DNA from 3 places in the Maridesulfovibrio salinus genome. Region 1 is predicted to be linked to each of the others. Evidence: predicted binding sites of a transcription regulator. Region 1 holds the regulator's gene; each other region holds the start of a gene.

Region 1 (10,340 bases):
CTGTTTTTTTAGGTCAGCAGCTTCAGAGCTGCTTTTTTTTTTTTGCCTGTTGAAAGCCCTATCTGTGCCAATTCGTGAGCAAACACTTCTCTATTGACAGTAATTCCCCTACAAAATATACGGTTATTTAATATGTTTTTCTGAACTTAAAAAAACATCTAAATGGAGTTGATAATGCGTATTTTATTTGTAGGAATTGCTCTTGCTGCTCTTTCAATGATGGCTGTGGCTCCGGTATGTGCTGCTGAGAAAATCAGCGGTGATGTAATCATGTTTCATGCAGGGAGCCTTTCAGTTCCACTCGCGAAAATGGAAAAGAACTTCGAAGCCATGCATCCCGGCGTTGACATCAAGCGTGAGGCCGGTGGATCAACCAAGATGGCGCGGATGATTTCAGAGGTAGGCAAGCCTGCTGACATTATGGCCTCTGCTGACTATGTGGTTATTGATAAAAACCTTATCCCCAAGTACGCAGATTTCAACATCCGTTTTGCCACCAACCAGCTTGTTCTCTGTTATACTGATCAGAGTAAGTTCGCTTCAGAAGTAAATGCCGACAACTGGTATGAAATTCTTCAGAAACCCGGTGTCGTCTGGGGATACTCTGACCCTAACATCGACCCCTGCGGTTACCGCAGTGTCATGGTTCTGCAACTGGCTGAGAAGTTTTACGGAAAACCCGGTCTCTATCAGAAGCTTATTGACGGACGTAAAAAAGAATGGGTACGACCCAAGTCCGTAGAACTGATTTCCCTGCTCAAGACCGGAAATATGGACTATGCATGGGAATATCTCTCCGTTGCTGTTCAGCACGGCCTGAAATATATTACCCTGGATAAACACATCAATCTTTCCGACTACAAATACAATAATTTCTATAAGATGGCTAAGGTTACCGTTACCGGTAAGAAGCCCGGAACCACTATTGACCGCATTGGTAAGTCCATCACCTACGGTATCACCCAGTTGAAGGATGCTCCCAACAAGGCCGCTGCTACCGCCTTCATGGAATACATTCTTTCGCCTGAAGGCGGACTCAAGATTCTCAAGGAAATGGGACAGCCTCCCTTCGTTCCCGCCATTGTACCTGATGAAGCAATGGTGAAAAATATGCCTGAAGGCCTGCGCAGTCTCGTGAAAGTTAAAAAATAGTCATAATGCTACATCCGGGGCCGGACAGTTAACTGTCCGGCCCCGTCTTTTATATCCATGAAAAAATATCATAATATTTCCATAAGCAGCTTTCTGTCCACTTTTCTTGTTCTCGGATTCATACTTCTTCCTTTGAGCCAGCTTGTTCTAGGCTCAAGTATTGCCGAACTGACCGAAACAATGATGGATTCAGATGTAAGGGAAGCTATCATCCGCAGTATGGCGTGTTCCGGACTGGCGGCATTGATTGCCTTTGCCATAGGCACTCCTTTTGCCTTTCTGCTGGCCCGAAAGGATTTTAAGGGAAAAGGATTGGTAGAATCTATAATTGATATGCCTATCATGATTCCTCATCCGGTTATAGGTATAGCCCTGCTTTCCATTGCCGGGAGAAATCATTGGATAGGGCAGATGCTGCTTGATGCGGGAATACGCATAATGGGAACCAATACCGGAATTGTCGCGGTTCTCCTTTTTGTGGGGCTTCCGTTTTATATCAACGCTGCCCGTGACGGATTCGAGGCCGTGCCTGAACGCCTTGAAAAGGCGGCACGTACCCTCGGGGCCAGTAGATCCCAGACTTTTGCTCGTGTAACACTTCCGCTTGCATGGCGGTCTCTTCTTACTGGAATGATTATGTGTATGGCCCGTGCGTTAAGTGAGTTCGGTGCGGTTGTTATTGTCGCATATCATCCTATGGTCGCTCCGGTTTTGATGTATGAAAGGTTCACGGCTTACGGCTTGTCATATTCCAGGCCTGTGGCTATCTGGCTTATCTTTTTGTCATTGGTTCTTTTCGCGGCTCTTCGCGTGCTTTCAAGAGGGCTCAGGAGGGAAGAGGCATGATTTCCATTGATAATCTTATGGTGGAACTGCCGTCGTTTTCACTTGATGAAATTAATCTACAGGTGGAAACAGGTGATTTTTTTACTCTGCTTGGGCCTACGGGGTCAGGTAAATCAGTTCTTCTGGAAACCATCGCCGGACTTGTTCCGGTTACGTCTGGAAATATTAAGCTTGACGGGCGCAACATTACTGCACTTGCTCCAGAAAAGCGCGGATTATCAATCGTCTATCAGGATTATGCCCTGTTTCCTCATCTATCCGTTAAGGATAACATCACCTTTGGCGCGAAATATAGAAATATCTCCAGATATGACGCCGAGAGAAGGGCGTTTGAACTGTCGGAAATGCTTAATATCAGTCATCTGCTGGGTAGGACTCCTAAGCATTTATCAGGCGGGGAAAGGCAGAGGGCCTCAATTGCGAGAGCGTTACTGGTTGAGCCTTCGGTTCTGCTCCTTGATGAACCTCTTTCCGCTCTTGACCCGGCTTTCCGGCAGGAAGTGCAGGACCTGTTGAAATCCCTGCACAGGGAAACAGGAATCACTTTTGTAATGGTTACCCATGATTTTGATGAAGCTCTTTATCTTGCTCAAAACGGAGCAATAATTAAAGAAGGCAAAATCATCAGGAAAGGTGCCATAAGAGATATTTTCAACAGCCCCGGTTCGCAGTTCGTTGCGGATTTTGTTGGAATGACAAATATATTTGCCTGCAATCCGGAGAATGGATGTGTAAAGCTAGGAGACCTGAAACTCAACTGTACTGAAACACCTCAAGGGGAGGCGTGCAGTCTTGCTTTCAGGCCTGAGGAAGTTCTGGTGGGGAGTGAGGTTGAAGATTTATCTGACGATAATTCTTTCGAGGCTGCTGTAAGCAGTATCACGCTGGGAGGTTTCCATGCCCGTGTGACGCTTGAGTATGCGCACTTCTCCATCAACGCTCTGGTTCCGAGAAAACTGATTGCAAGGGGAGAATTGGAGAAGGGGGCAAATGTTAAGGCCTCCATTCCCGCCCGGTCCATACATTTATTTTAGATTCATGTTCAAGTGAGGTCTCTTTGTTTTAAAATATGTACAATCGGTTTCTTAGAAAGGGACTTCACTTGTATTATACTCTTCGTTCCAGTGTTCTTTACACACTTGGCTTATTGCTCCTAATTTACCGCCTGATGATTGTTGCCTTTTCCTTAAAATATCCCTTCATCTTTTGAGTCTTTACCGGTCTACCGTAATATATCAATTAACCAGCCAATCATGTTTCAGCTCAAGGCTCTCTGTTAGTTAATATTAATTGGTCTTATCTGCATTTTGTGTGTATTCTGGTGGTGGAAAGAAATCTATTACCGGAGATATTCTTATGTCCAAAGTCGCCAGTCATAATATAGTCCTTGTAATTCTGCTTCTTGGCTTTTTCTCTTTTGCTTTGTCAGCTTGTTCGGATTCTCCCATTCAAGTTGGTTTTTCCGGGACTCTTGAGGGTAAATATTCTGATCTTGGTGTACAGGGACGGAATGGGGCTCTTTTTGCTGTTGAGGAGATAAATTCCGCCGGGGGTATTGATGGACGAAAACTGCAACTGATAGTGCGCGACGATGGAAATACCCCGGAAGGAGCTGTTAAAGCAGACCGCGAACTGATCAAGTCCGGTGCTGAGGTTATAATCGGACATATGACCAGTGTTCAGAGCATGGCTGCACTTAAAGAGAGTGACAAGAATGATGTTGTTTATATTTCGCCAACGACATCGACCACTCTTTTGAAGGGGCGCAAAGACAAATTCTTTAGAGTGATAGCAACGCTTGGTGATCTTTCAGAATCTCTTGCCGAGTATTCAGTAAAGGACATGGGAAAGAAGAGACTCGCCGTGGTGTGGGATGAATCCAATCGTCCTTTTACAGAGCCTTACAAAAACAGTTTTATTACTGGGTTTGAGGAAGAAGGGGGAGAGCTTGTCGGGGAAGTCGGTTACAATCCCGGAAAAAGTGCAGTTGACTGGCCGGATTTAGTAAACAGAATTAATGAGTTTAAACCTGATGCGGTAGTTGCTGTAATTGCAGCCAGAGACCTTGCTTCCTTCGCTAGGTATTCGAGACTTAATGGTGCTGAATGGACTATCTTCAGCAGCATGTGGGGATACACAAAGGAGCTGGTTCAGACCGGCGGAAAAAGTGTTGAAGGAATCTATTTTGCGGTTCACTTTGCAGAGGATACCCCTAATCCGGGTTATGATAAATTTAAAAAGGAGTTTAAGGAGCGTTTCGGATGGGCTCCAAATTTTGCTGCTGTTTTTGCCTATGAAGCCGTCCAGCTTTTTGCTCATGCGGTCCGCTTAAATGGAGGCAGTACTGATAATCTGGAAAATGTTCTGCCAGGGATTTCTTTTTCGGAATCTCTGGTCGGGCCTTATGAGATTGACGGATTCGGAGATGTAAACAGGGATGGACATATCGTTATTGTAAAGGGCGGAAATTTTGTGAGCGTTGCCCGGGAAGGGAAATGAGAAAAGTCTCTCTTGCACAGATATTCCAGAAAAAGCTTATTCAGTGGATTTTGGTTCCCGGAATGCTGATGACAGTGGTTATTGTCAGCATTCTGGGGCTTAACCAGGTGACTGTACAGGAGCGGGAGATGGTTCAGCTCTCGCGGTCACTGGTAAAGAACGTGGTTTTTTACATGGATGGTGCGGAGGACGTGCTGCAATCAATAGCATTGGCCAGCGGAGGTGTTAATATTGAGAGAAATCTGTATTTCAATATGCTGCACGAAAAGCACAGACGTTTTGAGAGGTTAATGCTGCTGGATAGAAATGAGAACATTATTGCGGTGGCTCCCGAGGGTATAAAGGGGGTGGATTTCCCGATCAGAATTAATGACCCTCAACGGAAGGGATATGTTTTGACTTCTCCTATAATCTCCCCCCAGTCCGGAAAGCTGGTTGTGTATATCAGTATTTCAGTCGAAGGAGGAGGGAGGCTTGTTGCAGAGTTGAGTCTTGATGCCCTGCAGAGTTTCATTCATGGTTTTCTATCTCCGGATAGAGTCATCATGCTTACCGACGCTTATGGAAATCTGATTGTGCACCCTGACATGGAATTGGTCCGTACTCAGGCCAATCTGGGCGGGCTTGCGATTCTTTCTGAAGAAGGAGAAACAGGTAAAGCCAGATTCTACACTACCGGTGACGGTTTTTTCTTCGGTGTTATGTCTCAGATTCCCGGTACAGGCTGGAAACTGGTTGTCGCAAGCTCAGCGACCTTTTTTTTCAGACCTGTGATTGCTCTTGGTATTCTGGTTACCTTTCTGATTCTTATTATTTTTCTGGTTCTGCTTATTGCCTTGAAAAAAGAATTCAGGGCGAATGTGATTCTTCCTCTTTCAAGCTACATAAAAAAATTGTCATCTGTCGCCAAGGGGGATTATCCGACAGAAGACTCGGAACATGTTGAGTTTATGGAGCTTGATGAGTTCGGAAAGGTCTTTGATGTTATGTCCCGGAAAGTAAGGGAGCGCGAATACGACCTGCTCGTTTCCAAGACTTTTTTCCAGAGCGTGATTGATTCCATGCCTTCCGCTCTTATCTGGGTGGACGACGATCTTATGGTAAGACAGTGCAACGAAAAGGCCATGTCAATCTTCAATCTTGAGTCTACAGAGATCCGTCCGGTCGGAGTTGTGCAGTTCTTTTCCGGCCAGAGTGAGATTGCTCAGGGTGTTGAACGAGCTGTTAGGGAGAAAATTCCCCATACAATGGAACGGCGAAGGTTTCCTGGAGGGGGTAAAGATATTTATGATATTACTGTTTTCCCGTTGATAGGCTCTGAGAGTAAAGGCGTTGTTGTAAGGATTGACAACGTGACAGCGCGTGTCCGTATGGAAGAAACCATGGTCCAGACTGAGAAAATGATTTCGGTAGGCGGTCTCGCAGCGGGGATGGCTCATGAGATCAACAATCCTATCGGTGGGATATTGCAGGGAGCTCAAAACCTTGAAAGAAAGTTTCTGCCGGACATTAAAGCCAATCATGTTGCCTGTGAAAAGGCGGGGTGTTCTATGGAGAGCCTCCGCAGTTATTATGAATTACGTAAAATAGGAAGTATTGTTAAAGGTATAAAGGAGTCCGGAGCCAGAGCCGCGGGTATTGTCTCTAATATGCTTGATTTCAGCAGGCCAGGTAAGGATAAGATTGAAGAGGTGAATCTTACTGATCTTCTTGAAGCATCGTTGAGCCTGGCAGCCAAAGATTACGATCTTAAAAAGAAATACGACTTCCTTCATATCAGAATTGTGCGCGATTATGATAAAGGGCTACCCGGTGTCGTGTGCTCAAGAACAGAAATAGAGCAGGTTCTTTTCAACCTTTTCAAAAATTCAGCCCAGGCAATAAGAGAGCATGGGCATTCAGGTGCACATCCGGAACTTCGTGTACGAACTAGAAGGAGGGGGGACAATGCTCTTATTGAAGTAGAGGATAATGGTCCGGGAATAAAGCCTGAAATACGCAGAAGAATCTTTGAACCTTTTTTTACCACCAAGCCTTCCGGTATAGGGACCGGACTGGGGCTTTCAGTTTCATATTTCATAATCACCCAGAATCACGGCGGCAGCTTCAGCGTTGAGCCAGCACCAGACGGTGGAGCTCGTTTTGTGATACTCCTTCCCCTAAAAAAAGAATCACTGGAATTCAACGCCTGATATTACCTCTCCGGCTTAAGTTTTCATTAATATACGCATTGCGGATTTACACTTGATCAGAACATTGGTACACTTTTTTCATAAGCAATGTTAATGGCTAAAAAATCTTGTTATTTCAATCAAATCAGAGGTTAGCTGTTGCAAGCTGCAGAGTAGTGTGGCATAGTTGAATCAAGCTCGGAAGAAATTTGAAGATAATTTTTCCGGTTGTATTTTTTAATCTGATTTTGAATGTAATCCTGTTTGAATATATTTATGATTACGAAGGTGGCAGACTTTTATGGGGTTGGAACTTAGACAACAATTAAAGCTTACTCAGCAACTGGTAATGACTCCCCAGTTGCAGCAGGCTATCAAGTTGTTGCAGCTTTCCAGGCTGGAACTTGTAGATTCCGTACATCAGGAGCTTATGGAGAATCCTATACTTGAGGAAATGGACCCTCAGGAAAGAACGGATTCACCGGACTCTGACGCCGGAACCGCAACTGCGGAAGAGGTCCAGATCTCCAAGGACGCTGAATGGGAAAATTATTTAGGTGAATTTTCCAGCACTTCCAAACAGTCTGCCTCGCGTGAAAGCGAATCTCTTGAGGATGGAATGTCCTTTGAGGCGAGACTCACCAAGTCCACTTCGCTTGAAGGGCATCTGCACTGGCAGCTTTGTCTCTCAGATCTTTCTGAAAAAGAGGTTGAGATTGGAGAGTGTATCATCGGAAATCTGAGCTCCGGTGGTTTTTTAAGGATTGAGTTGGAAGAAGTGGCTGAAACATGCTACGCTGAAATCGAAGAAGTGGAAAAGGTTCTGGATAAAATCCAGAAGTTTGACCCGGTTGGGGTGGCGGCAAGAACTCCTCAGGAATGTTTGATGCTGCAGCTTGAAGCACTTAAGCTTGATGATGACCCCATTCTTGTTTCACTGGTACGTGATCATCTGGATGATCTTGAGAAAAGGCGATACAAGCCTCTGGCAAGAAAATTCAAACTCAGTATGGAGGATTTAAAGAGTTATCTTGATTTGATGACAACTCTTGATCCATTGCCCGGAGCAAGTTTTTCAGGCGGAGACTCTTTCTATATCAGTCCGGATGCTTATGTTTATGAATATGACGGTGATTTTGTTATTGTTCTGAACGAAGACGGGTTGCCCAAACTGCAGATGAACGCTTTTTATGTTGAAACTCTGGCTTCGACCAAGGGGGAAGACAAGGAATATTTTCAGGACAAGATGCGCTCGGCACAATGGCTGATGAAAAGCCTCTATCAGAGGCAGCGTACATTATATAAGGTTCTTGAATCCATTGTACGCTTTCAGAGAGAGTTTTTCGCCCATGGTGTCACCAAGCTTAAGCCCCTTATCCTGAAAGAAGTGGCGGAAGACATTGAAATGCATGAATCCACGGTGAGCAGAATCACCACAAACAAGTATGTGTCTACACCGCACGGGATCTTTGAATTAAAATTTTTCTTTAACAGTGCTCTCGGACTTGATGACGGGTCTCAGGTTGGCTCGGAGTCGGTCAAGGCGATGATCAAAAAGCTGGTCGGTGAGGAGGATACCAAGAAACCGCTCAGCGATGAGAAGATCGCCGAAATGCTCAAGGCCAGTCTTGAGGTCAACATCGCGAGAAGAACTGTAGCCAAGTACAGGACTGCAATGGGGATACCTTCCTCCTCTAAAAGGAAAAAGGTTTTCTAGCCAGGCAGGTCCGGAGAAAAAAAGCATATTCACCTATTACGAAGGAGGCTCTATGAACGTAGCATTCACTTTTAAGAACTTCGACGCATCCGAACATCTGAAGGAATATGCAAACAGCCGTTTCTCCAAGCTAGTTAAGTATGTTACCAACCCTGAAAACACCGAAATGCAGGTTAACCTCTCGGTGGACAAGTTCAGGCATGTGGCTGAGGTTATCTTAACCTCCGATCATCTGCACATCAGTGCTTATGAAGTATCAGAAGACATGTACTCCACTGTGGACATGGTTCTGGACAAGCTCGAAGCCCAGCTTCGCCGCGCTCGTGAAAAGATGCGGAGTCATAGACGCAAGGAAGTCTCTTCCGCCCGCATGGATGTAATCAGCTATGCTGAAGAGGAAGTATACAGGGAACCCGTGATTGTCGAATCCGATTCTTTTGTTCCCAAGCCCATGAGTATTGATGAAGCTGCAGAACAGCTCCAGACCATGGACCATGAATTCCTCGTATTCCGCAATGCGGACAATGAAGCTATAAACGTAATTTACCGTCGCAATAACGGCGACTTCGGTTTGATTGACCCGGGATACTAACTGATGAATATAAGTGATAATCTGGCAAAGGACCTTGTAATCTACGAATTGGAAAGCTCTGACAAGAGCGGAGTTCTGAAGGAAATGGTTTCCACTCTCAATGCCGCAGGTATTGAAGTGGATGCAGAAAAGGCTTTAAAGGTCCTTAATGATCGAGAAAAACTTGGAACAACCGGTATAGGGGATGGCATAGCCATCCCCCATGGCAAACTTGAAGGACTTGAGAAAATAGTCGTGGTCGTCGGAAGATCCGGCGAAGGTATTGATTTCGAGTCCCTTGATCTGCAACCGTGTAGGATATTCTTTATGGTTCTGGCTCCTGAAAAAGGGGCCGGAGCCCATCTAAAGATTCTGGCCCAGATCTCCCGTCAGTTGAAGGATTCTGCCTACAGGCAGGCCTTTATTGAAACCGGGGATGAAGAGGAGCTGCACAGGCTTCTCGGGATTTAGATTTTTTCCTTGAAAAAATAAAGTCTTATGAATTAGCAATGAACTCTGGTCATTGCTAATTTTGTTTATGTTACTGTTGTCATGTCGGCCGGGGTTTTCATGTTAAAAATGCGGCGCGGGGATTTTTTAAGCGGATAAAAGTCTTTTTCTCCGCATGCCGGAAGTAGACGCGAAAGGAGCAGGACGTGAAGTGCGATGTCGATTCATTTCCGGTCATAGTTGTGACCGGTCTTTCAGGAGCCGGTAAATCAACTGTTCTCAAGGTTTTTGAAGATTTACGTTTTTTCTGTGTTGACGGGCTTCCCGCGGGAATGCTCCCGCGCCTTGTGGACCTTTTCTGCACCCGTGACAATATGTATCGGGGATTGGTTCTCGGGATGGATCTGCGTCAGTTGGAATTTAGCAGTGACTGGGAAGCCACGCGTGAAGAGCTGACCAAAAGAGGCTTTTGTCCAAGCATTCTTTTTCTCGAAGCGCGTCTGCCGGAACTGGTGCGCAGGTACGCTACAACTCGTCGTCTGCACCCCCTTGAGTCCAGAGATTTCGGTCTTGAGCAGGCTCTTGAAAAGGAAAAGGAAGCACTTGATACGGTCCGCCAGCAGGCTGATCTGGTTATTGATACAACCACTTATTCCATCCATGATCTCCGGCGCAGGATTCAGGAAAAATGGGCTGAGCTTAGTGAAAAGTCTTCCGGACTCAGAGTTCACGTAATGTCTTTCGGCTTTAAGCATGATGTTCCCACGGCCGCTGACATGGTCATGGACCTCAGATTTCTGCCCAATCCTTATTTTATACCTGAACTGCGTCCTTTGTCCGGTCAGGACAAGGTTATATCCGATTATGTACTCGGTACAGAACCCGGTTCGGTTTTTATTGAGAAATATCTCGATTTCCTTCAATATGTTCTTCC
Region 2 (10,340 bases), 1.9 Mb from region 1:
AGAATTCTTCGCCCGTGATACCGAGGCCGAGATGATCTTTATCGGCGGTGGCGCGGGTATGGCCCCCATGCGTTCACATATCTTCGACCAGTTGAAGCGTCTCGCATCAACACGCAAGATCAGTTACTGGTACGGTGCCAGAAGTCTGCGCGAAATGTTCTATGTGGAAGAGTTCGACAAACTGGCAGAGGAATGCCCGAACTTCACATGGCATGTTGCGTTGTCCGACCCCCTGCCTGAGGATAACTGGACCGGTTATACCGGATTCATCCACCAGGTGCTTTACGAGAACTACATTAAAGATCATCCCGCTCCTGAAGATTGCGAGTTTTACATGTGCGGACCGCCGATGATGGCTGCCGCAGTGGAAAAAATGCTTATGGATCAGGGTGTGGAAAAAGAAAATATAATGTATGATGACTTTGGTGGCTAATCAGCCATTCTCATAGGAGATCATCCGGGCCGGATAATACGTCTCTCCGGTCCGGGATCTCCGTCACTTGGAGTTTAATGCGGCTCGTCTTTTATAAATATCTGGTTGCTCCCGGCAAGCAATACAACCGGGGATTCTGTAGCTCCAGTTGGTTTGTTTGGCGATTATCAATCAGCCGTGTTGAAGCTAATTCAGGAAGGTGTTGTGGATGACTAAGGTTTGTGGATTAATGGCCAGAACTGCCGTTTTACTGGCGGTGCTGTTCATGCTGCCCGGATGCGGTAGCGAACCCGACCCAGTGCGGCTTCAGGGCAGGGCAATCGGTACAACGTATTCCATTGCGGCTTACGGGGTTCCGGGCAGTCTCGATGCCGATGAACTGCGCCTCGGAGTTGAGCAGGTGGTGGCTGATGTGAATCTGGTCATGTCTCTGTTCAATCCTGATTCCGAACTTTCCCGCTTCAATGCCTATAAGGAAAGCAAATGGTTTCCGGTTTCAGGAGAACTGGCAGAGGTGGTGCAGACCGCCAAAACTATCAGCCTTTTGACCGGTAACGGGTTCGACATAACTGTGGCCCCTTTGGTCAACCTGTGGGGCTTCGGCCCTGATAAAAGACCCGATAAAGTTCCATCCGCCATGCAGATAAAAGAAGCCCGGTCCATGGTCGGTGCCGATTTTGTTGAAGTCCGCATTGATCCACCTGCTTTGAGAAAGCTCAAACCGTCTATCACGATCGATCTTGCTGCTATTGCCAAGGGTTATTGTGTCGATGCTGTTTCCGGCTGGCTGCAAAATCAGGGGATTCCAGCTTTCATGGTTGAGATCGGCGGTGAAGTGCGGACTCTGGGGACTAAGCCGGGCAACCAAGATTGGCGGATTGCTGTGGAAAAACCTGTTACAGGCGGACGCGCTGTTCAGGCTGTGATTAGTTTGAATGGCAGGTCCATGGCTACTTCCGGAGATTACCGCAACTACTTTGAAGAAAACGGAAAGCGTTACTCTCATATAATCAATCCTGTAACCGGGCATCCCATTACCCATAACCTTGTTTCAGTCAGTGTAGTGGAAAAATCCTGTACTATGGCTGATGCCTTAGCCACCGGATTGATGGTTCTGGGGCCTGAAAAAGGGATTGAGTTAGCAGAAAGAAATGACTTGTCTGCTTATTTCATTGTGAAAACCGCGGATGGGTTTGTCCAGACAGTTATAGGTGATTTCCCTCAACACGAAACTTTGAACTGAGGAGATTTCTCATGGAAACTTTAATGATGACCGCCATTGTTTTTGGTCTAGTCTTTCTGGCTCTGGCCATTGGAGTTATTTTCAAACGTAACTGCATCAGGGGGTCCTGCCAGGGATCGATTCAGGCGGGAGACGGTTCAGGGTGCAGATGCGGCAAATATGATTTCGATAAAAAGCTTGTCGATAAAAACAACTCATCACTGAAGCCGCTTTAGCAGGCTTACAGGAGAATTGATATGACGACCTCAATCCAGACCGCCAAAGATGTGATCGACCAGACCAAGGCATTTCACAAGCGATTGGTGTCTTTTTATAAAGATCTGTCGGATACGGTGGAAAAAGAAAGGGTGAAAATTCTTTTGGATTATATGAGCAGACACCATGAAAACCTGCTCTCAATTATTGAAGATTACGAGTCCCGCCTGTCCGAGCGCATCCTGAGCACATGGTTTATGTATGTGCACCAGGAGTGTGATCTGAGTCCGTTTTTCGATGCTGCTCTGGGGCCTGAAATGACAGCCCAGCAGGCCATTAAGGTAGCCGTTGATCTGGATAAGTGCTTACTGGAAACCTACGAAGCCATGCTCCAGAATGACATTCCTGATGATGTGAGCGAGGCTTTTCAGGGTCTGCTTGATATGGAAAATCGTGAAAAGATCAAGCTCGCCAAAAGTGCCTTGAAGATTGAGACGATGTAGTCACGGTTTTACGAGTTGAAAGTAGCCCGCCACTCTCTTTTGAGAGTGGCGGGATTTTGTTTTAAATGCTGGAGAATCATGTCAGGTATAAGGTCCATAAATGGGACAGCGGCATGACCAGAATCAGGGCCGGTATCATGTTGGCGACCGGGAACTGTTTGATACCGCAGATGCGGAAGCCAGTCGCTAGCATTATGAGACCTCCGCAGGCAGAGAAGTCGGCAAGCATGTCCGGGGTGGTTAAGGGCAGAATCAGGGAAGCCGCCAGAAACAAGGCGGTTTGCACCGCAAGTTGGGGTATTGCCAGAATTGCTACTGTAAATCCCATGGCTGAAGAAAATATCGGGGCGGTAAAAAGATCCAGAATAGCTTTAACAATGAGCAGAGTAGGGTCACCGGTCATACCTTCAGTCAAGGCTCCGTATATTCCTGTTCCGCTCAGGCAGAAAAGGACCAGTAAGGCTACAAATTTATCAAGAAATTCTTCCTGTCCCATGTTTCCGGAAGGTCTGGTCAGTTTATCAATAACTGTTCTGGCGCTGGTTGCAGCACGCTGGATTATTGATTCCAACTGGATAATCTCACCCATGAGAGATCCTGCGACAAGTGCCAGCATAACCGGGGCCAGCAGTTTTACCTTTACGATCATTGCCACGCCGAGGCCCATGGAAGCGCATCCGAAAACCATTGGCATGCGTGTGCGGATGTTCGAGTTGAGCTTCGGGCCGAGAAGAGCTCCGGCTATACTGCCTACAAGCAGTGCCGCGCCGTTAATATATGGTCCTGTCATGTTAAATCCTGTTCTTCTGATTTGTTATCTGTAGCTTGAGTTCTGAAGTAAGGCTCTGAATGCTTTGCGAAAGCGGCAGGGCTGACTTGCTCCGCAAAGTTGTAATCTAAAATGTGAAACCGAATTCAGCTTTTGATCTGGAATAGAAAATAGAGAGTTTTTCAGATTTGATGCGGCTCAGTAATTCATCGCATTCATCAGTTGTTAGAGCCATTGTGACCAGTTGGGGCGGAGTCTCAAGATCAAAGTAATTTCCGGAATGAAAGCGTCCGTCATGGCCGAAGCCTTCTTCTCCTGTGAAAAGGGTCGCTCCTCGGACTCCAGCCTTGCGTGCCTCTTCAATTATCCAATCAGCCATGGGAACTCCATCATGTTCACGGTTCTGTTGAGTAAAGAAAGTGATTATGTATCCATCCATCATAAATTATCCTTTAAAATTGCTGGTTGAAGATGTTTGATTGCTGATCGAAGCAGTTGGAAAAGGGCGGAAGGCCACACAAGACTCAGTAATATTTTCCAAGTCCTCCTCGTTTGATGGCAAAGTCAAAATTCCAAGATGTTTTAAGAAAATTACGGATGCCGGACACAAGAAAATACCGGAACGAAGCGTAGTTGGAGATTCGTTGGTTACAGCGTTTTCTCGCATCAACGGCGCAAGTGCTGCTTTCTCAGCAATTAAATATCACGGATGGGATTTGAATATTATGGAAGCAGTATTTTGAACAATGACGTGCGTCACTTAAGGCTTAAAAATCAGATTATAAAAAAAGGACATGATGAAATATCGTCAAGTCTTTCTTTGTCCAGAATGGTTATATTGCCCCGGGATTTAGAAATTATTTCCGCTGATTGAAGGCGGGATATGACCCGGGCGGCTGTTTCCCGGGAGGTTCCTACCATTTCCGCCAGATCATTGTTGGTTAATGGAAGTGCGGGGCCTATTCTGGATGAAAGCATATGCAGTACATTCATAATACGGGTTTCGACACTCTCATCTATAAGATCAAGTATTCTCGTGTATGCTCCGTCCAGAAGATCTCCCATTGTTCCAAGTATTCCAATCGCTACGTCCGGATTATCCCGGACCCACTCCCTGAATTCAGAACAGGGGATAGAAATTATGGCCGCATCCTCAACGACCCGGGCGGAGAATAATCTGGGGCTGGATTTGAAACAGGTAATGCCGTTCAGAGTCATTCCGCCAGTAGCTACAATATAAGTAAATGATCTGCCTGAAGCCGCTTCTTTTGAGAGAATAACTTTTCCGTTCTCCACCAGATAAAAATAATTCGAATCTTCACCTGACTTGAAAATATAATCACCTTTGTTGAAAAGAAGCCTGCGCGCTTTGCCCGCGAGTGACTTGAGGGCCGATAATTCAGCCTTGTTTAAGTTTATATCAGTCTTGAATATTTCGATAATCTCTTCTGTGTTCAGTGTGTATCTGTCCATTGAAGCATCCTGCTTTATATTTGTATCTGTTGATGCATGAATAACTTCGGTTGCATACCCTGTCGATCAGATTCTCAGGATTGCAGTTATGAAAACGCGCTCGTACTTGTTTATATTTGCTACACACCCGGTTTCCTGAAACGTAGGTAGGCTTTCTGAAGAAATGGTGTAAAATTATTTATTTGTAATATTTACTTTTGCATTAATGTAGATTGACGGGGTGTTTTTTACATTAGTGTGAAAAGATAAAAAAGGCTCTTTTGTATAACTCCCTAAAAAGTATGGCTTAGTTTTGTGTTGGAGATGTGGCATCCCCTTTGCTTAGCTACAAATATGTACCCCTCGTTGCATGGATTAAAGCTTTCCGCGTTATTGGCCATTTGTCAGGCCATTGAGCAGGCGCTGGATCTGGAGTCGGCCCTTGATGGTGTTCTGAGTATTCTGTCCGAGAATCTGAGCATGAAAAGGGCCACTGTAACCCTTTACGACCCGGAAACAGGACAGCTTTCCATTAATGCCTCATACGGCCTTTCAATTGAAGAAAAACAGCGCGGAGTCTATCGGCTGGATGAAGGTGTGACCGGACGTATTTTTCAGACCGGAGAGCCTTATTATGTGCCCGACATAAGCAAGGAACCGTTGTTTCTTGATAAAACAGGGTCGCGCAAAATTCAGCGCGGTCTTACTTCTTTTATAGGGGTCCCCATTATTCTTCACGGGCAGCCCATTGGCGTGCTGAATGTGGACCGTATTTTTGGCGATGATGTCGCTGCTGAAGAAGATATTGATTTTTTGAAAATTGTTGCAACGCTGATCGGACAGTTCATAAGTCTTAACGAAAAGATAATGGAGCGGGAAGCTGTACTTAAAAGAGAAAACACCTCGCTCAAGTATCAGATATCCAAGAAAAGCAAAGGTCTGTACATAGTCGGCCAGAGTTCAGCCATGGTGGAGGTGCAGAGACAGCTTGAAAAAGTTGCGCCCACAAAGGCCACCGTACTTTTACTTGGAGAGTCTGGGGTAGGTAAGACGCTGATTGCGCGCATTATCCACGAGCTTTCCGACCGCAGCGGACATCCTTTTATTAAGGTTAACTGCGCTTCCATACCTGAGAACCTTCTTGAATCTGAGCTGTTCGGTTATGAAAAAGGAGCCTTTACCGGGGCAAGTGGAACCCGGCAGGGACGCTTCGAAGAGGCTGACGGAGGAACAATATTTCTCGATGAGATCGGTGAATTTCCCATGAACCTGCAGTCCAAGCTTCTGCGTGTGTTGCAGGAAAAGGAACTGGAGCGTCTGGGGTCCAACCGAACCCGTAATATTGATGTCAGGATCCTTGCCGCAACCAACCGGGATCTTGGAGTGCTGGTTGAGCGTAACGAGTTCAGGCTGGATTTGTTTTATCGCTTGAACATTTTCCCGATTACCGTGCCGCCTCTACGTGACCGAAAGGAGGATATAACCGGTCTGCTGAATCATTTTCTGCAGAAAATGTCTGAAGATTACGGGCGTAAGATGTACTTTACTCCGGCCGCGCTGGATGCGCTGATGCTTTATGACTGGCCCGGCAATGTCAGAGAAATGCAGAACCTCATTGAGCGTCTGGTTATCATGTCCGATTCGGAGTATATCACTCTTGAGTTTTTGAAATCCTACCTTGCTCCGGGGCAGGCCGGTTCCAGCCCGGCAGGAACACCGGAAGCAACTGCCAAATCCATAGATGAACCTCCGCATTGTACATCGTTGCAGGAAGTGGAGCGCAATGAAGTTGTCGCAGCACTGGAACGCAGCGGCTGGATTCAGTATAAGGCTGCCGAGACTCTGGGGCTTTCCGCGCGGCAGATGGGATACAGGGTTAAACGATATGGTCTTGAATCAATGATAGCTGAAGGGCGGGCCAGACTTCGACGAATGAAGAAAGAATAATAAATTTCCTGACTGGCTTAAGTCGCAGCCATCGGGGTTGCGACTGATAAAAAATCCCCGCATCGGGCGGGGATTTTTTACGTTTATAGGATAATATAAGTTGCCTGAATATTTGACTCCGGGGTCTGTTTTTTATTTCTGGCAGGCTTTAAACCATTCTCCCTTGTATTCATATTTCCATGCGGCACGGTTCAGAATCGGCTTGATGTCAGGCTGTTCATTGAGAAGAACCGTTTTAATTATGGCATCATTTCTCCCTTGCGGGTGACTCCAGACTGCTGTACCGCCGCCCTGATTGGAAGGAAGTTCCACAACGATAGAGTCTTTTGACTGTGTTCTCCATCTTTTCACTTCATGCCCGTTAAATATGATTCTTCCGTCAGGCAGAATTACAACCGAGTTTGCCGAGGAGTCCTTCCAAAGGCCCCATGCCCAGCAGCTTCCCAGATTCTTGAAATTCCCACTATCCGCATTTTTTGTTTCCGGCTGTGCCTTGAGGCCGGGGAATCTCCATGTAGACATGGCATGCCGGACCTGCTGCTTTGTTTTTTGATGACCTTTCAGGTGCATGCCGAGGAGTATATATTTTTTATCCCTGAAACTTGAAGCCGTCACTGTGGAACTGAAATTTGTTCCTGATCCGGTTGATCCTGTGAAAGAACGCTTCAGGGCAGGGCTGCCGGAAACATGAGTCTGGGTTTCTGAAAGACGTGTCTGAAAAGGCATGCCTTTGTTTTTCATTTTGGTGGTCCAGCCATCCAGTAATTGGGCAAGTGTAATTCCCATTCGCGGATATTCATAGAGTTCTACAAAAGCATCTCGTGCAGGAGAAATACATCTTTTGACAATTTTAGAGTCATTATTACCTGTTTTTTCCGTCCAGCCGGGAGGGCATTGCAGTCCTTCCCCGATATCCGCCGCATCTGAGAATGAAGTTAAACAAGTCAAAAATGCCGCAAAAAGTAGTAAGATCCTGATGCTTTTTTTCATTCTTTATCTCCGTAAAATTTATACAAACCGTACCTGCTTTTGATGTTTTTTTCCACATTTTCCGAGCCATAAATAAAGCTGTATTTCTGCATTACCAAAGTTGAAGCCCCCGCCAGAGCAACTTGGCGGGGGCTTCGCAGTGTATGGAAACGAAGTCGTTTCTAACGTATTTTATGTATGCTTGAGGGATATTTTCAATCGAGCAGCAGATCAGCCGCATTTGTTTCCGGTTCCGCTGCAGCATGCATCTGCTATGCTGCCTCTTCTCCCTTTGTGAACTTCCATATTGCCGCCATTATAAATTGTTTCAAGCGCACCTTCTATGAATCCACTCACAACATGGGGGGCGATACCGTTTTCCTCAAGCATTAGTGACGGAGTCTCGCCTATAGCAGCGGCAAGTACAGCCCGGCAGTCGATCAGGGCTTCGGCAAGATCATTCCATCTTCTGGGACCGCAACCGGCTGTCGGTGCTTTACGTTTTTCAATCAGTTTAAAACCGCCTTCCTCGGCTTCACCCCAGATATGGAATTCTCTAGCCTCGCCAAGGTGCTGATTGATAAGCATACCTTCACGTGAAGCCACTGCCACATAGGGTCTGGGCTTTTCGATATCTATGGGTTTCAGCTCGGAACAGGATTTTAAAGTGCCGCAGAGGGATGCTGATTTATCATCCCCCAGAAGGCCGACAGCATCTGCCCGACAGCGCTTGCAGTGAGTCATCTGTTCGATGACTTTCCCAGCTTCCTTACGAAGCGGTCCGATAGTCTCGTGCCCCGGTTCGGTAATTTCAGCGAAAGGTGTATCCTCTGTGGGTTTAAGGGGAATCATGTTCTGAATATCCGCCCCGAGTTCAGCAACAACCTTAGCCACTTCGTGCACGTGGTCCTCATTGATGCCGGGGATGACTATAGTGTTCACCTTGACCACAATCCCGCGTTCCTTGAGCCCTTTTATCGCTGCAAGCTGGCGGTCCAGAAGCACTTTTGCCCCTTTCTCTCCGTGATATACGACTTTGCCGTCTTTAACCCATGAGTAAATTTTGGCGCCGATTGCCGGGTCTACAGCGCTAATGGTGATTGTTACATGCGAAACGCCAAGTTCGGCTATATCATCAAGGTATGGAAGAATCCCCATACCGTTCGAAGACAGACAAAATAGCAGGTGAGGGTGCTTTTCATTCAAAAGCCGCATGGTTTCCAGAACTTCTTCCGGATTTGCGAAAGGATCTCCTGGGCCTGCAATGCCTGCAACTGTGATTCTCGGTTCTTTTTCAAGTACCGTGTCCATGTACTCCGCTGCCTGAAAAGGTTTAAGGATTCCACTGGTTACGCCGGGGCGTGATTCGTTCACGCAGTCATACTTGCGGTTGCAGTAGTTGCACTGGATGTTGCATTTGGGAGCTACGGGAAGGTGTACTCTGCCACATGAACCGGCGGTTTCCTTATTGAAGCATGGGTGTTTGGTAGTGTCTTTCATGATGTATCTCCCTTTTGTCTGCGGCGACCTGGCGACATATTGGCAAGGTTTCGCCGATAGCTTTTGTTTGGTTATGCGTAATGGTGAAAGTTTATCTTTTCATTCTGATTATTATTTAAACTGTTTAAAGCCTTATGAAGTTCAGATCACGCCGGAGGCTACATGTAGCCGTATCCGACAGGACTGTCGGCCTGCTTCTTTTCAAGGACTGCATTCACGATCATATCGAACATGTTCAGTGCGCCTTTGTAACCGATATGCAGGATGCGTTGCCCGCCGAAACGGTCGTGAACAGGGAAGCCTACGCGGATGAGCGGGATTCCCCATTCCTTGGCATAGCGGTAGCCTTTGGAGTGGCCGATGAGCAGATCGGGTTTAAGTTCTTCGGCCCGTTCCGCGATATCGTGAAAGTCGACACCTTCATGTATTTCCGGTGTGGAGCGGGCTACACCATCGGTTACGGCTGCCACGGCTTTATCGAGGCCTTTTTTTCTGGCACCGGTCCCTGCGAGGATCACATCAACGCCTATTTCTGCCAAAAATGAGCAGAGTCCGGTTACAAGGTCTTCTTCGCCGTAAACAACAGCCCGTTTTCCGAACACATATTTGTGTCCATCGACATACGCATCAATCAGCCTTCCACGCTCCCTTTCATAACGGGCCGGCATAGAAGTCCCTAAGGCTGCTTCAAGAGTTTCGAAAAAGATGTCCGATTCACGTAGTCCCATGGGAAGACCGATCTGATGGTTGGTTACACCGAATCTTTTAGACAGAACGGTTCCGCCGGTCTCACGTGGCAGGCAACGGCCGAATTCAATTGTCGCGTCCGCGCCGGACATCTTTTTAATGGAATCAATGGGGGTTCCGCCGGAAGGAATTTTCACATAGTCCTCCAGTGCCGGGCCATCCAGAGTTTCCGAAATGTCAGGTAGGATTGTGGCTTCAACACCGAAATCATCACAGATGTCCTGCAGATGCCGGATATCCTCACAGGAAAGCATATTCGGCAGGATGTTGATGGTGTTATTGGCAGCAGCTTTTTCCTTGTTGAGCTGGTCAACCATGGAACTGACAGCTCCGTGCCAGCCGTCGGTATGGGTGCCGTTATAGCTTGGAGTGGAAACCTCTACGATTTCAGGGAGGTCAAGGTCTCCGAATTCTTCATTGAACTCGAAAAGGTATCTGGGAACATCATCACCGATGGTTTCGGTAAGGCAGGTTGTCGCCACTCCGACCATTTTCGGTTCATATTTTTTCATTACATTGAGGATGCCCTTCTTCAGGTTCGGAGCACCTCCGTAAATAGCGTGTTTTTCACCAAGAGCAGAA
Region 3 (10,340 bases), 1.7 Mb from region 1:
TGTGAAACCATTTCTCTGAAAAGTTCCCGGGCTTCTGGGGCAAGTCCTTCAGGCATGCGGCGGTTGTGCATGTCGTGCCCGTTGTTGCCTCCGGGCCTGCGCATGCGCCGCGCTCCTTCCACAAGCTGAATATCAAGACCTCTGGCAATTGAGCGGGCTGAAAGCAGCATATGCTCAAACACTGTCTGGTGCATCTGGCGAAGGTTGTGCCAGGTAAGGTAAAGACTTCCGGCCCCGAGTAATATCAGGGCCAGAAGTGCAAGAGCAAGAGGCAGTTTATGTGATTTCTGTGAACTTAGTTCCATTTATGCGTAAGGTAGAGTTTATTATGGATTGAGCAGGGCGCCCACTTCACGGGGGGAGCTTAATCCAAGAGTTGCCGCAATTTCACGGATGGTCGTGGACTTGTCAACCACGGCTCCTTTTTTCCGGAGTATGCCCAGCGCGGTATTAACGTCCAGATTATTGTTCAGGCAATATTTTTCAAGTGACATTCTGCCGATTCCGGCTCCGTTACTTATCCCGGATTGATGGTCGTTTTCTGCCGATTCTGCTTTGGTTGGTCTGCTGCCGATTGTCTGCGGTTGATCCTTGAGAATTATTTCATGCAGTTCCTTAGGTGTGATTCCTGCTTTGGCCGCAATTGATTTTATGGACTGCTTTCCCGATTCGATTTCCAGTCCGGCTTTTTTAATCGAAGCAACTGCCTTGTCCACGTCAAGCCCGGTCCGTTTACAAAAAATATCAAGCGGGCTCAGTTCAGCATGTCCATAAGGGGGGACACCGTATTTCTGTTCACCTTTGTCTTTGAGATAAGTGGCGAAATCCAGAACCTGCTGCATGGGAGGAAGTCCGGCAATGGTTCCGAAGGCGACAAACAGGGTTATGATAAGGCTTATGAAAAATGCGGGAGATGTGAAATTAGCAGCACCGGATTTCTTTTTGAGATACGCAAGTATCGGCTTCCAGTTCAGCCAGATGTGAAGAATTGAAAAGGTTATAAATAATACACCTGTACAGATGTGTATGTCTCCCCACTGTTCTTTGCTTAACCCCATAAAGGTCCAGTCTGCCCAGTAGGCAACCCTTCCCTGAGGTACGAAGTAGAGAACAATACTGGTCAGGGTCAGCATTATTATGGAAAAAAAACTGGTTAGGGAAGTGATTTTTCTGAACATGGTCAACTCCTTGGGGTATGATGGTAATGCGTTTTATATACCCTGAATTGTGCTCGCTGGGAAAGGGTTATTAATAAAAAAGGGGGACCGGTTAAGCCCCCCTTTTTCCCGTTTTCTGTAATTAGGTGTAGATGAACGTTATTTGTTAAGGCTCAGGATCCAAGGCCCGGGCAGTTGCTTCCGCCACCGGGACATTCTCCCTGACGGTAATTACCGCAACCTCTGTTGCCCTTACCAAATCCCTGTCCCATGGATGGAAAGGTGATTCCGGTTTCCTTTTCTATTTCGTCAGCCATTTTTTTGTGCTCTGTGAAAACCTTGTCCCTGATTTGGGAGAGTTCCTGAACCAGAGCGTGGATGGTATCCTTGTCGGCCTTGCCGGATTCTACCAGAGCATTGAGTTCTGTCCTTTTGGCCCATTGCTGACTTTTGAGAGACTGAAAAACGTCTTCATATTTTTTTAGAATTGTCTGCACCTGTTGTTGTTTTTCAGGTGTCAGTTGATTGTAGGCTTCCCAGTTACCGCCATGATAGCCGGATTGTTGGTAGCCGTTTCGTGCTATGGCAACGGAAGCCACTGCCAGAATCAGCACGATAATCATCGGGACCAGAGCTTTTTTATTCATATGATCTCCTGATGCTGTTAAAAGTTGTTGCCCTCTCGATTTCTTACATAGCATCTGGCGTGCCATATTTTTAAGTTCATCTATTTCAGTGTGTTGTGTCGCTGAATCTGGCAGCCCTAAAGACTCTTGTGCAATATGTTGCGCATGTTTTTGCACATAGAGGGACTGCTCACTCTGGAGTGTGCAAAGAAGCTGCACAGGCTCTTTTGGGGAGGGGGAATGAGAGGTAAACAATAAATAGGGAAAGTTGTTCACTCATAGTCAATGTATGCCAATGCATGCCAATGTTGGTAGAACGTGAAAAAGCCGGGAGGTCTCCGAGACCTTCCGGCTTTTTCCAGGGTATTTTCTGTTACGCAGGGAGAATGATGCTATATATGTGAAGAAGGTTAGGAGTTAAAGCCCCAGCAGCCGCCGCGACGATCATCGCGATGGTGTCTGCCGAAACCCATTCTGCCATTATCCATATCGAATCCGCCGCAGCCGAACACGGGCATGGCAATACCTGTGGCCTGCTCAATCTCGTCGGATACCTGATTGCGAAGGGTGAATTGTTTATCCTTAAGCTCTGTCATCTCATTTACAAGTGAGGTGATGTCCTTTTTTTCAGCTTTGCCGGATTCAACAAGTGCCTGAAGCTCTGTCCGTTTAGCCCACATCTGATTCTGGATAGACCTGATCTGCTTGTCGTGTTTCTGGAAGATGGCTATTACTTCCTGCTGTTTCTCAGGAGTAAGCTGTCCGAAGAGGCCTGCCTGTCCATTGTTGTGATATTCTCTATGAGAACCGCCATGATACCCGCCTCGGGCCATAGCCGTTCCTGCAAGTGAGACAACCATAATGACCATTACCGGAATCAGTATTTTCTTTTTCATTTGCATCTCCTTATGGGGGTTTGCTCTATCGCTCTGTTACCTCTCACATAAGCATCAGCTGTGCCATTTTCATTAATCGATAGATATCAATGGTTTTGCAAAACATCCTGAAATGGTTGGTTAAAAAAGAAATGCAACATACTGCGCCAGCATGCACAAGTTGTGCATGTATGGTCTTTATAATGCACTTACGTAACTTTATATTCAGATTATCCGGCCATCTTCCAGACTGATAGTGCAGCTGGCCATTTTTGCATGCAATGGGTCGTGAGTTACCATGACAATGGTGAGCCCATCGTCATTCAATCCTTTGAGAATCTGCATGACTTCATTCCCGGTCGCTTTGTCCAGACTGCCGCAGGGTTCATCAGCAAACAGGACCGATGGAGACTTGACCAGTGCCCGTGCAATCGCAACCCGCTGCTGTTCTCCGCCGGATAATTGTCCGGGCAGCCGGTTTGCAAGATCTCCTATCCCTACCCTTTCAAGGCATTTCAGACCGTGTTCTTTCATCTTCTCACTTACCGGTCTGACTTTATTGAGGAAAGGCAGTAATACGTTCTCATGGGCATTCAGATAGGGGAGAAGGTGGTGTGACTGAAAGATTATGGAGAATTCATTACTGCGCAGGCTGTCGGTTTTTGTGTTGTTTAATTCGGTAATGTCTTCGTCTTTGAAGAAAACCTTCCCTTTCTTGGGTTTTAAGAGGCTGGACAGGACGCTGAGGAGTGTTGATTTTCCGGAACCGGATCTCCCGACAACAGCAGTAAAGCTGTTTTCGGGAATATCGATGGAAACATCTTCAAGTACTGTGACTGTATTTTCTTCGTTACCGTAATAATGAGTGATTGATTGTGTCTGGAGCATAACGGACCTCACAATGAAACCAGGGTTCTTGAAGGGTCAACGCGGGTGGCCCGCAGGGATGGGACAATTGCGGAAAGAACAGACAGTCCAGCAACAGCGATAAAGGTGACACCGAATGCAGCCGGGTCGAAGTTGATATTGGCTTCCCCGAGATCAAGTGCCTTGAGTATTTCACCACTGGCGAGGAACCCGCCCGTGTAACCGGCAATTCCCGCCATGGTGCCTATGAATAGAGCTTCAAGGCAGAATATTGAAAAGACAGATCCGGTGGAAAAGCCCAGCGATCGCATCAATCCTATCTCGGTTCTGCGTTCGTTTACTGCCGAAAAGATGGACAGACTGATCATGAAACAGGCTGTCAGCAGGATTACACCACTGACCGACCATGCCATACGGTTCACAAAGCCGATTGCTGACATTCGTTGTTTAACTACATGCTGCAAGGCCTTGACTTCAGTGTCCGGCACGGCCTTTACAATCTGCTGGACAATTTCATCAATGGGGCATCCGGCGCAAAGTGCGGCAACTTCAATGAAGTGGACCGCACCGGGTCTTCCCACGCTGTTACGCAGGACATCAATGTCCATGAAAACGACATTGTCGTCTTCAGTCCCCGTGGCATCCAGAATCCCGGCTACTTTCAAAGTGTTCCCCTCGATTTCAATCATGTCTCCGGGGACCATGCCAAGCTCGGCTGCCGCTCTGCGCCCGATCAAAACTTCTTGGCTGTTCTGGGGAAATTGTCCCTCAGGATACCAGTGGGTCTTGATATTGAGTTCATCTGCCATACTGACCCCCACGATTGCTACAGGGGTTCCTTTAATTTTGCTTATTGCAGCGAATTTGGGTGCAACAGCACTGAGTCGTTCTTTCAACTCGATATTCTTTATCGCTTCTAGAACCGGCTCTCCTTTCAGTTCGTGAGCTCCGTAAGCAACATTTCCAAGGTCCAGCCCCCCGTAGCTGACAGATAGTGACTCAGTCTTTGGGGTGACAAGAATATTTGCACCGAATTTGCTCATTTTTTCTTCAAGGTTGTTTCCGACAACCTCGGAGAGCTGCTGTATTGAGACCACGGACATCACTCCTATTGTAAAGACCGTAGTAAGAAGTATTGTCCGCAGCGGACGTCTTCCTAAATTGCGTAAAGGAATGGTAAATAGATTCATTTGCACACCATACTAGAAATATTTTTTTCCGGCTCTTACAGCATCTTGGGAAATAATCAGACTGTCGCCATCTATCGCTCTTTCCAGTGGTGACGGGTTGCAGCCGCCGCTTAGAACATTAATTCTCGTGGAGTGAAAGCGCATGCCACAGTTGTTGCAGATCATAAAATCTCCATTTTGCGAGTATCCTTTTTTGGACCGGTAGCAGACATCACAAGCATCAAATGCGGCCCTGATCACACCATCTTTACTTTTCAGTACAAAGAAACGAACTTCGGTACCGTCTACGTCAATTGAATAATAGTGGGCTTTGCCGTCATTAACTTCGGCGAGGGGGATGAGCAGATTGTCATTTTGAGTTTTCATTACCGATAAGGCTGCTGTAGGGATAAGTATAAAGGCCAGTATAAGAATCACTTTTTTCATAAAACACTCCTTGAAAAATTGTATACCAAAACAGTATGCAAATGACGTACAATGAGTGTTATTTCAACCTTTAAGCTATGCAGATCGGAATTGAATAAGGGGATTTATCTTAGTTTGTGCAATCTTTTTGCACATGAGATTGCACATCTTGGCGCCAAAATCTGAAATGGAAGCCACTGATTCTGGCAGATCTGAGTACAGACGGCCCGAATTCTGTGCCGTAAATAAAAATCGCAAACGGAACACATTCTGTCGCGGGTGGGGGGAAGTGCTGACGAAAAAAAACTATCTGTCTTCAAGCCACTGGTGCATGCCGCAGACTTTGCAGTCAGCGCATCCTGCAGGAGGGCATACAGGACTTTTCACACCGTCCTGAAATCGTTGCCATTCGCGCCAGAGGTAGCTTTTCTTGACTCCGGTATCAATGAAATCCCAAGGGAGAGGGGAGTTTTTATCAAGAGTCTGTTCGATGAACTCTTCAGGCTTGCCTTTATAGAATTTGAATGCTTTTTTCCATCCGCCCTGTTCTGCCGCTATGCTGATGAACTCGGCAAGTGATTCATCTCCTCGGGCGAGAATACCCTGAAGACGGGCCTGGAATGCTGAGTCTCCAGAAAAGGTGATGCCTTTGTATCTTTTTGTCAGGTTCTTAACAGTAGAAAGGACCTGCTTGAGCTCATTTTCAGATGGCATAGAGGACCATTGCAGGGGAGTCCATGGTTTGGGAACCAGACAGCTCGCACCTAAAGTTATGCGCATGAACTGCTTTTTCTTCTTACCCTGACCTCTTGTCCGGGCTTCGTTCATCTTGTGCAGCATCTCTCCAAGTTCTGCGTAATCATCAGCAGTCTCTCCGGGCCAGCCCACAATTACATATACCCTTAAATGGTTGACGCCCTTGGCGGCACATAGTTCTACCGCTCGCAGGAAGTCCTCCTCTTCAAGATTCTTGCTGGCGGAATCGCGAAGTCTTTTACTTGCTCCTTCAAGGGCAAGTGTGACTGTTCGCACTCCTGAGGCGCGGAGAATATCGAGAAGTTCTTCTGTTAATCCGTCCGCCCTCACTGATGAGAGAGAAAATTTGGTTTTACGTTTTTTCAGCCATTCTATGTAGGGGATTAGGTCCGGCCAGTCAGTAAGAGCTGTACCCACTAAACCCACTTTCGGAGGATCCGCAAGTTCCACTATTTCCTTAAGCTGGTCGACAGACGCATGGCGTGGCGGTCTGTATATGTAGCCCGCGGCACAGAAGCGGCATCCGTACGGACAGCCACGGTTAACCTCCACGAGGAACATATCCTTAAATACCGCGTCCGGGCTTATGAAGCATGAGTAGGCCGGAGTCGTCAGCAGGGGGACTCCATGACCATCGTCAACAGTTCCGGGAGGCAGGACAGCCCTGCGGACTTTGCCTTTGGTCATTCCGGGGACGTAAACACCTTCCCGTTCTTTTATAAGATCGAGAAATTCCTTTTTGGTCCCGCCTTTGTAGATATGCCGTTTAAGCTCGACGCAGAGTTCCTTCAACCCTGCTTCTGCTTCGCCGACCCAGAACAGATCGAAGAAAGGGGCGATTGGAGCAGGGTTCAGAAAAGCCACCGGGCCTCCGGCCATAACCAGCGGGAAGTCCGGGCGTTCCGCCGCCAGTGGCGGAACGCCCGAATCTTTCAGCATTCTTACGGGGTGGAGATATTCCTCCTCGAAATTAATGCTGAAGCCGATCAGGGGAAACTCGGACAGCTGTTTATCACTGTCCATAGAAACAGCCGGTTTTCCGGGTTCGCCAAGGAAGAATCTTTCAACCGCAAGTTCCGTATCCGGAGCGAGCAGCCTGTATACAGCCTGCCAACCTAGAGTTGACAGCCCTGCACCGAGCCTTCCGGGGAAAACCAGAGCCGTGGGCAGACGGCCTCCGGTTTCTTCCGGTTCGGGTTCTTCCTGTCCGTAGTAGAAGAATTCTTCTTTTACAGACATTATGCTTTGCCGGACCTGATATTCCGAATTGTTTCCATGTTATATCTCATACGCAGTCAGGACTTAGTCAGCCTGCTTGCGGATGAAAGTCGGAACTTCAAAATCATCGTCATCATGGAAGATGAACTCTTCACCTGAGTTTGCTGCACTCTGCTTCGGCTGGCGCTGAGCAGGCTCAGGATTTCCAGCTGTTTCTGCAGGCTTGCTTGCTCCATGGCGCAGGTACGCGGGAATGGAGCGGTCTTCTTCTGCGTGTGCGCTTCCCATCTGATGAACATTAGTCATATTTTCTTTCTGCTTGGGAGCCATGCCTCTGGGAGTAATGTTTGTTCTCTGCGGCTGGGGCTGTGACTGCGGTTGAGTTTGTACCTGCGGCTGAGACTGTGTATCAAGCCCGGGAGTAACAGACTGGTCGCATTCAGTATCAATACCGGTGGCGATAACGGTGATGCGCATTTCATCGCCTACTTCGGCGTCGAAAACAGTTCCGAAGAAAATCTGTGCATCTTCGTGCGCTTCTTCATGAACGATGTTGGCAGCTTCACTGACTTCGTCAATAGTCATATCGGGAGAGCAGGTGATGTTGATAAGAACACCTTTAGCCCCTTCAATGGAGACATCTTCGAGCAGGGGGCTGGTGATAGCTTTCATTGCTGCTTCCCGCGCCCTGTTTTCGCCCCGTGCTATACCGGTACCCATCAATGCGAGACCGGAGTTGGACATGACAGCCTGAACATCGGCAAAGTCAAGGTTGATCAGGCCGTGCACGGTAATGAGGTCTGCGATGCCTTTGACGCCGTAGTAAAGAACTTCGTCCGCTTTTTTGAGCATCTCGGAGAAAGCTGCTTTTTTGGCGGCAAGCTGCAGAAGTCTGTCGTTGGGAATGGTGATAATAGCGTCAACGACCTTTTTGAGGTCTTCGATTCCTTTTTCAGCCTGAAGCAGTCTGCGTTTGCCTTCGAAATAGAAAGGTTTGGTAACAACTGCAACGGTCAGAGCACCGGCTTCCTTGGCGATCTCGGCAATAACCGGAGCAGCGCCTGTACCGGTTCCTCCGCCCATACCTGCGGTGACGAAGACCATGTCGCAGTCACCGACCAGTTCTCGGATCTGCTCCTGAGATTCCACAGCGGCATTCTTACCAACTTCAGGATTGGCGCCTGCACCGAGTCCCTTGGTCAGTTTGTCGCCGAGTTGGATTTTGTATTCGGCAAGTGATTTGTTGATATCCTGAGCATCAGTGTTGGCTGCAATGAAGCGTACTCCTGAAAGAGCGGACTGAATCATGTTGTTGATAGCGTTACCGCCACCACCACCGCAACCGATAACCTTGATCTTGGCCTGACCGTCGCCTTCGATTTCCATGTAATCCATCATCATTTTCGTTTCCCCTGTTTTTACTTCCATTTTAGAAACTTTCCCGGCTGATCGGCCCGGGAAAGACCTTCACTTAGATAGCTGAGCTGATTTAAGGATCGCTTACAGCGAGTCCGGGCGGTATCAGAGAAGCATGTCCTGATTGCCGCCGGCATATTTAGCCTATGCTATGTCCGTGAACCATTTACGCATCCTGCCCAGAATGCGATTGAAAACATTTTCATCTCGAATCCGGAAAACCTGCTCGGAGCAGCCTTCCTTTTCCGCGCCATACATCAGCAGTCCGACTGCCGTGGCATATTTGGGACTGTTGACTACATCCTTTAGCCCGCCGATACCGGAAGGGTATCCAATGCGTACCGGCAGGTCGAAAATCTGTTCCGCAAGTTCCTGCATTCCATCAACGAGGGAAGTTCCCCCTGTAAGCACAACGCCTGCAGCAATCATATTCTTGTAGCCGCTGCGGACCAGTTCCTGATCCACTAGCGCCAGAATCTCTTCACAGCGTGGTTCGCAGATTTCAGCAAGAACCCTTTTGGACATTTTACGGTGATCCCGTCCGCCCACGGATGGCACTTCAATGCTCTCATCAGTGGTAACGAGATCGGTAAGAGCTGTTCCGTACTTCACTTTGATCTGTTCCGCGGAACCCATAGGTGTTCTGAGACCGAACGCGATATCATTAGTGAGGTTGTTGCCGCCGAGGGCGATAACGGAAGTATGCTTTATTGAATCATTGGCGAATATGGCCAGATCGGTGGTTCCGCCTCCGATATCCACAATGGCTACGCCGATCTCTCTTTCCTCTTCGGAAAGGACTGCCTTACTGGAAGCCAGTGACTCAAGAACGATATCCGACACATCCAATCCTGAGCGGTGGCAGGAGCGGATGATGTTTTGTGCCGAAGTGACAGCTCCGGTGACAATGTGCACTTTCACCTCAAGACGGACACCGGCCATGCCCAGCGGATCGGCAATGCCGCGCTGATCATCGACTATGTACTCCTGGGGAAGTGTATGGATAACCTCCCTGTCGAGTGGAATGGCCACGGCTTTTGCCGCGTCAATTACACGGTCCACATCTTTCTGTGTTACTTCACCGCCTTTCACGGCAATAACTCCATGGCTGTTGAAGCCCTTGATGTGGCTGCCGGCAATCCCGGCATAAACGGAGCGGATCTCGCAACCGGCCATCAGTTCAGCCTCTTCAAGAGCTTTCTTGATGGACTGTACCGTTTGTTCGATGTTGACCACCACGCCCTTGCGCAGACCTGTTGAAGGAGCAGTGCCGATACCGACAATATCTACTCCGTCAGCAGTGGCTTCCCCGACCACTGCACAGATCTTGGTGGTGCCTACATCGAGGCCGACGATCAGATCAGACTTGGACATAATTTTTTCTCCTCATCACCTTGAATAGAATTGGGGATATTGCCTATTTAGGCGAACCATTTCCATGGGTGTGTTTTTCAACCCAGACCCTGCCGTCTCCGGTGGTTATGGCCGCCACGTCCCTGAACTCTCCCCTGTTTTTGAGGTCATTCCAGACTGTGTTCAGGTGTGAAAGCTGTTCTTGCCAGTTGTTCAGCCCCAGCAGAAGTTTAAGATTGAGGCTGTCCATAAAAATTTCCATCCTGTTTCCGCCTTTGATATCAATCCAGGCTATCTGCCCGGCGTCAAAGGGGAGTTCCCTTCTGCTGAGCCGGTCCATGAAATCGGGCAGGATGGCCGCCTTGTCCATGGCATCGGAATCTATGTTCAAAAACGGCAGAGAGGTGAATTTAGCCGGATTTACCGGAGCAATCAGTCCGCCTCTGCTGTCACAGTAGTAAAGTTTGTCTCCCTGCC

What was found. The regulator sigma-54, encoded in region 1, starts transcription at its own class of promoters, with help from an activator protein. The targets are predictions, from matches to a motif close to CTGGCACGGNNNNTGCTT.
Region 2: a site for sigma-54 is predicted at 4,922-4,939, ahead of nifA (nif-specific transcriptional activator NifA). Genes of this name have one in related genera too.
Region 3: a site for sigma-54 is predicted at 2,729-2,746, ahead of ACZ5PW_RS19525 (Spy/CpxP family protein refolding chaperone). Genes of this name have one in related genera too.

Annotation. Positions count from the first base shown of each region.
Region 1 covers NZ_AP042461.1:2,556,996-2,567,335, forward strand. Annotated here, with positions in the region: gene wtpA (tungstate ABC transporter substrate-binding protein WtpA) at 175-1,152, shown strand; gene ACZ5PW_RS11670 (ABC transporter permease) at 1,210-1,998, shown strand; gene ACZ5PW_RS11675 (ABC transporter ATP-binding protein) at 1,995-3,032, shown strand; gene ACZ5PW_RS11680 (ABC transporter substrate-binding protein) at 3,355-4,497, shown strand; gene ACZ5PW_RS11685 (sensor histidine kinase) at 4,494-6,689, shown strand; gene rpoN (RNA polymerase factor sigma-54) at 6,970-8,385, shown strand; gene hpf (ribosome hibernation-promoting factor, HPF/YfiA family) at 8,438-8,977, shown strand; gene ACZ5PW_RS11700 (PTS sugar transporter subunit IIA) at 8,981-9,427, shown strand; gene rapZ (RNase adapter RapZ) at 9,613-10,340, shown strand, end outside.
Region 2 covers NZ_AP042461.1:78,837-89,176, reverse strand. Annotated here, with positions in the region: gene nqrF (NADH:ubiquinone reductase (Na(+)-transporting) subunit F) at 1-433, shown strand, start outside; gene ACZ5PW_RS00390 (FAD:protein FMN transferase) at 642-1,676, shown strand; gene ACZ5PW_RS00385 (hypothetical protein) at 1,688-1,891, shown strand; gene ACZ5PW_RS00380 (hypothetical protein) at 1,913-2,374, shown strand; gene ACZ5PW_RS00375 (DUF554 domain-containing protein) at 2,451-3,164, opposite strand; gene ACZ5PW_RS00370 (DUF190 domain-containing protein) at 3,271-3,585, opposite strand; gene ACZ5PW_RS00365 (hypothetical protein) at 3,623-3,886, shown strand; gene ACZ5PW_RS00360 (Crp/Fnr family transcriptional regulator) at 3,918-4,616, opposite strand; gene nifA (nif-specific transcriptional activator NifA) at 4,950-6,542, shown strand; gene ACZ5PW_RS00350 (hypothetical protein) at 6,675-7,532, opposite strand; gene ACZ5PW_RS00345 (radical SAM protein) at 7,743-9,011, opposite strand; gene ACZ5PW_RS00340 (nitrogenase component 1) at 9,170-10,340, opposite strand, start outside.
Region 3 covers NZ_AP042461.1:4,267,967-4,278,306, reverse strand. Annotated here, with positions in the region: gene ACZ5PW_RS19540 (two-component system sensor histidine kinase NtrB) at 1-305, opposite strand, end outside; gene ACZ5PW_RS19535 (DUF4405 domain-containing protein) at 327-1,178, opposite strand; gene ACZ5PW_RS19530 (Spy/CpxP family protein refolding chaperone) at 1,331-1,804, opposite strand; gene ACZ5PW_RS19525 (Spy/CpxP family protein refolding chaperone) at 2,194-2,679, opposite strand; gene ACZ5PW_RS19520 (ABC transporter ATP-binding protein) at 2,884-3,546, opposite strand; gene ACZ5PW_RS19515 (ABC transporter permease) at 3,555-4,715, opposite strand; gene ACZ5PW_RS19510 (DUF2318 domain-containing protein) at 4,728-5,141, opposite strand; gene ACZ5PW_RS19505 (radical SAM protein) at 5,427-7,115, opposite strand; gene ftsZ (cell division protein FtsZ) at 7,179-8,489, opposite strand; gene ftsA (cell division protein FtsA) at 8,655-9,884, opposite strand; gene ACZ5PW_RS19490 (cell division protein FtsQ/DivIB) at 9,928-10,340, opposite strand, start outside.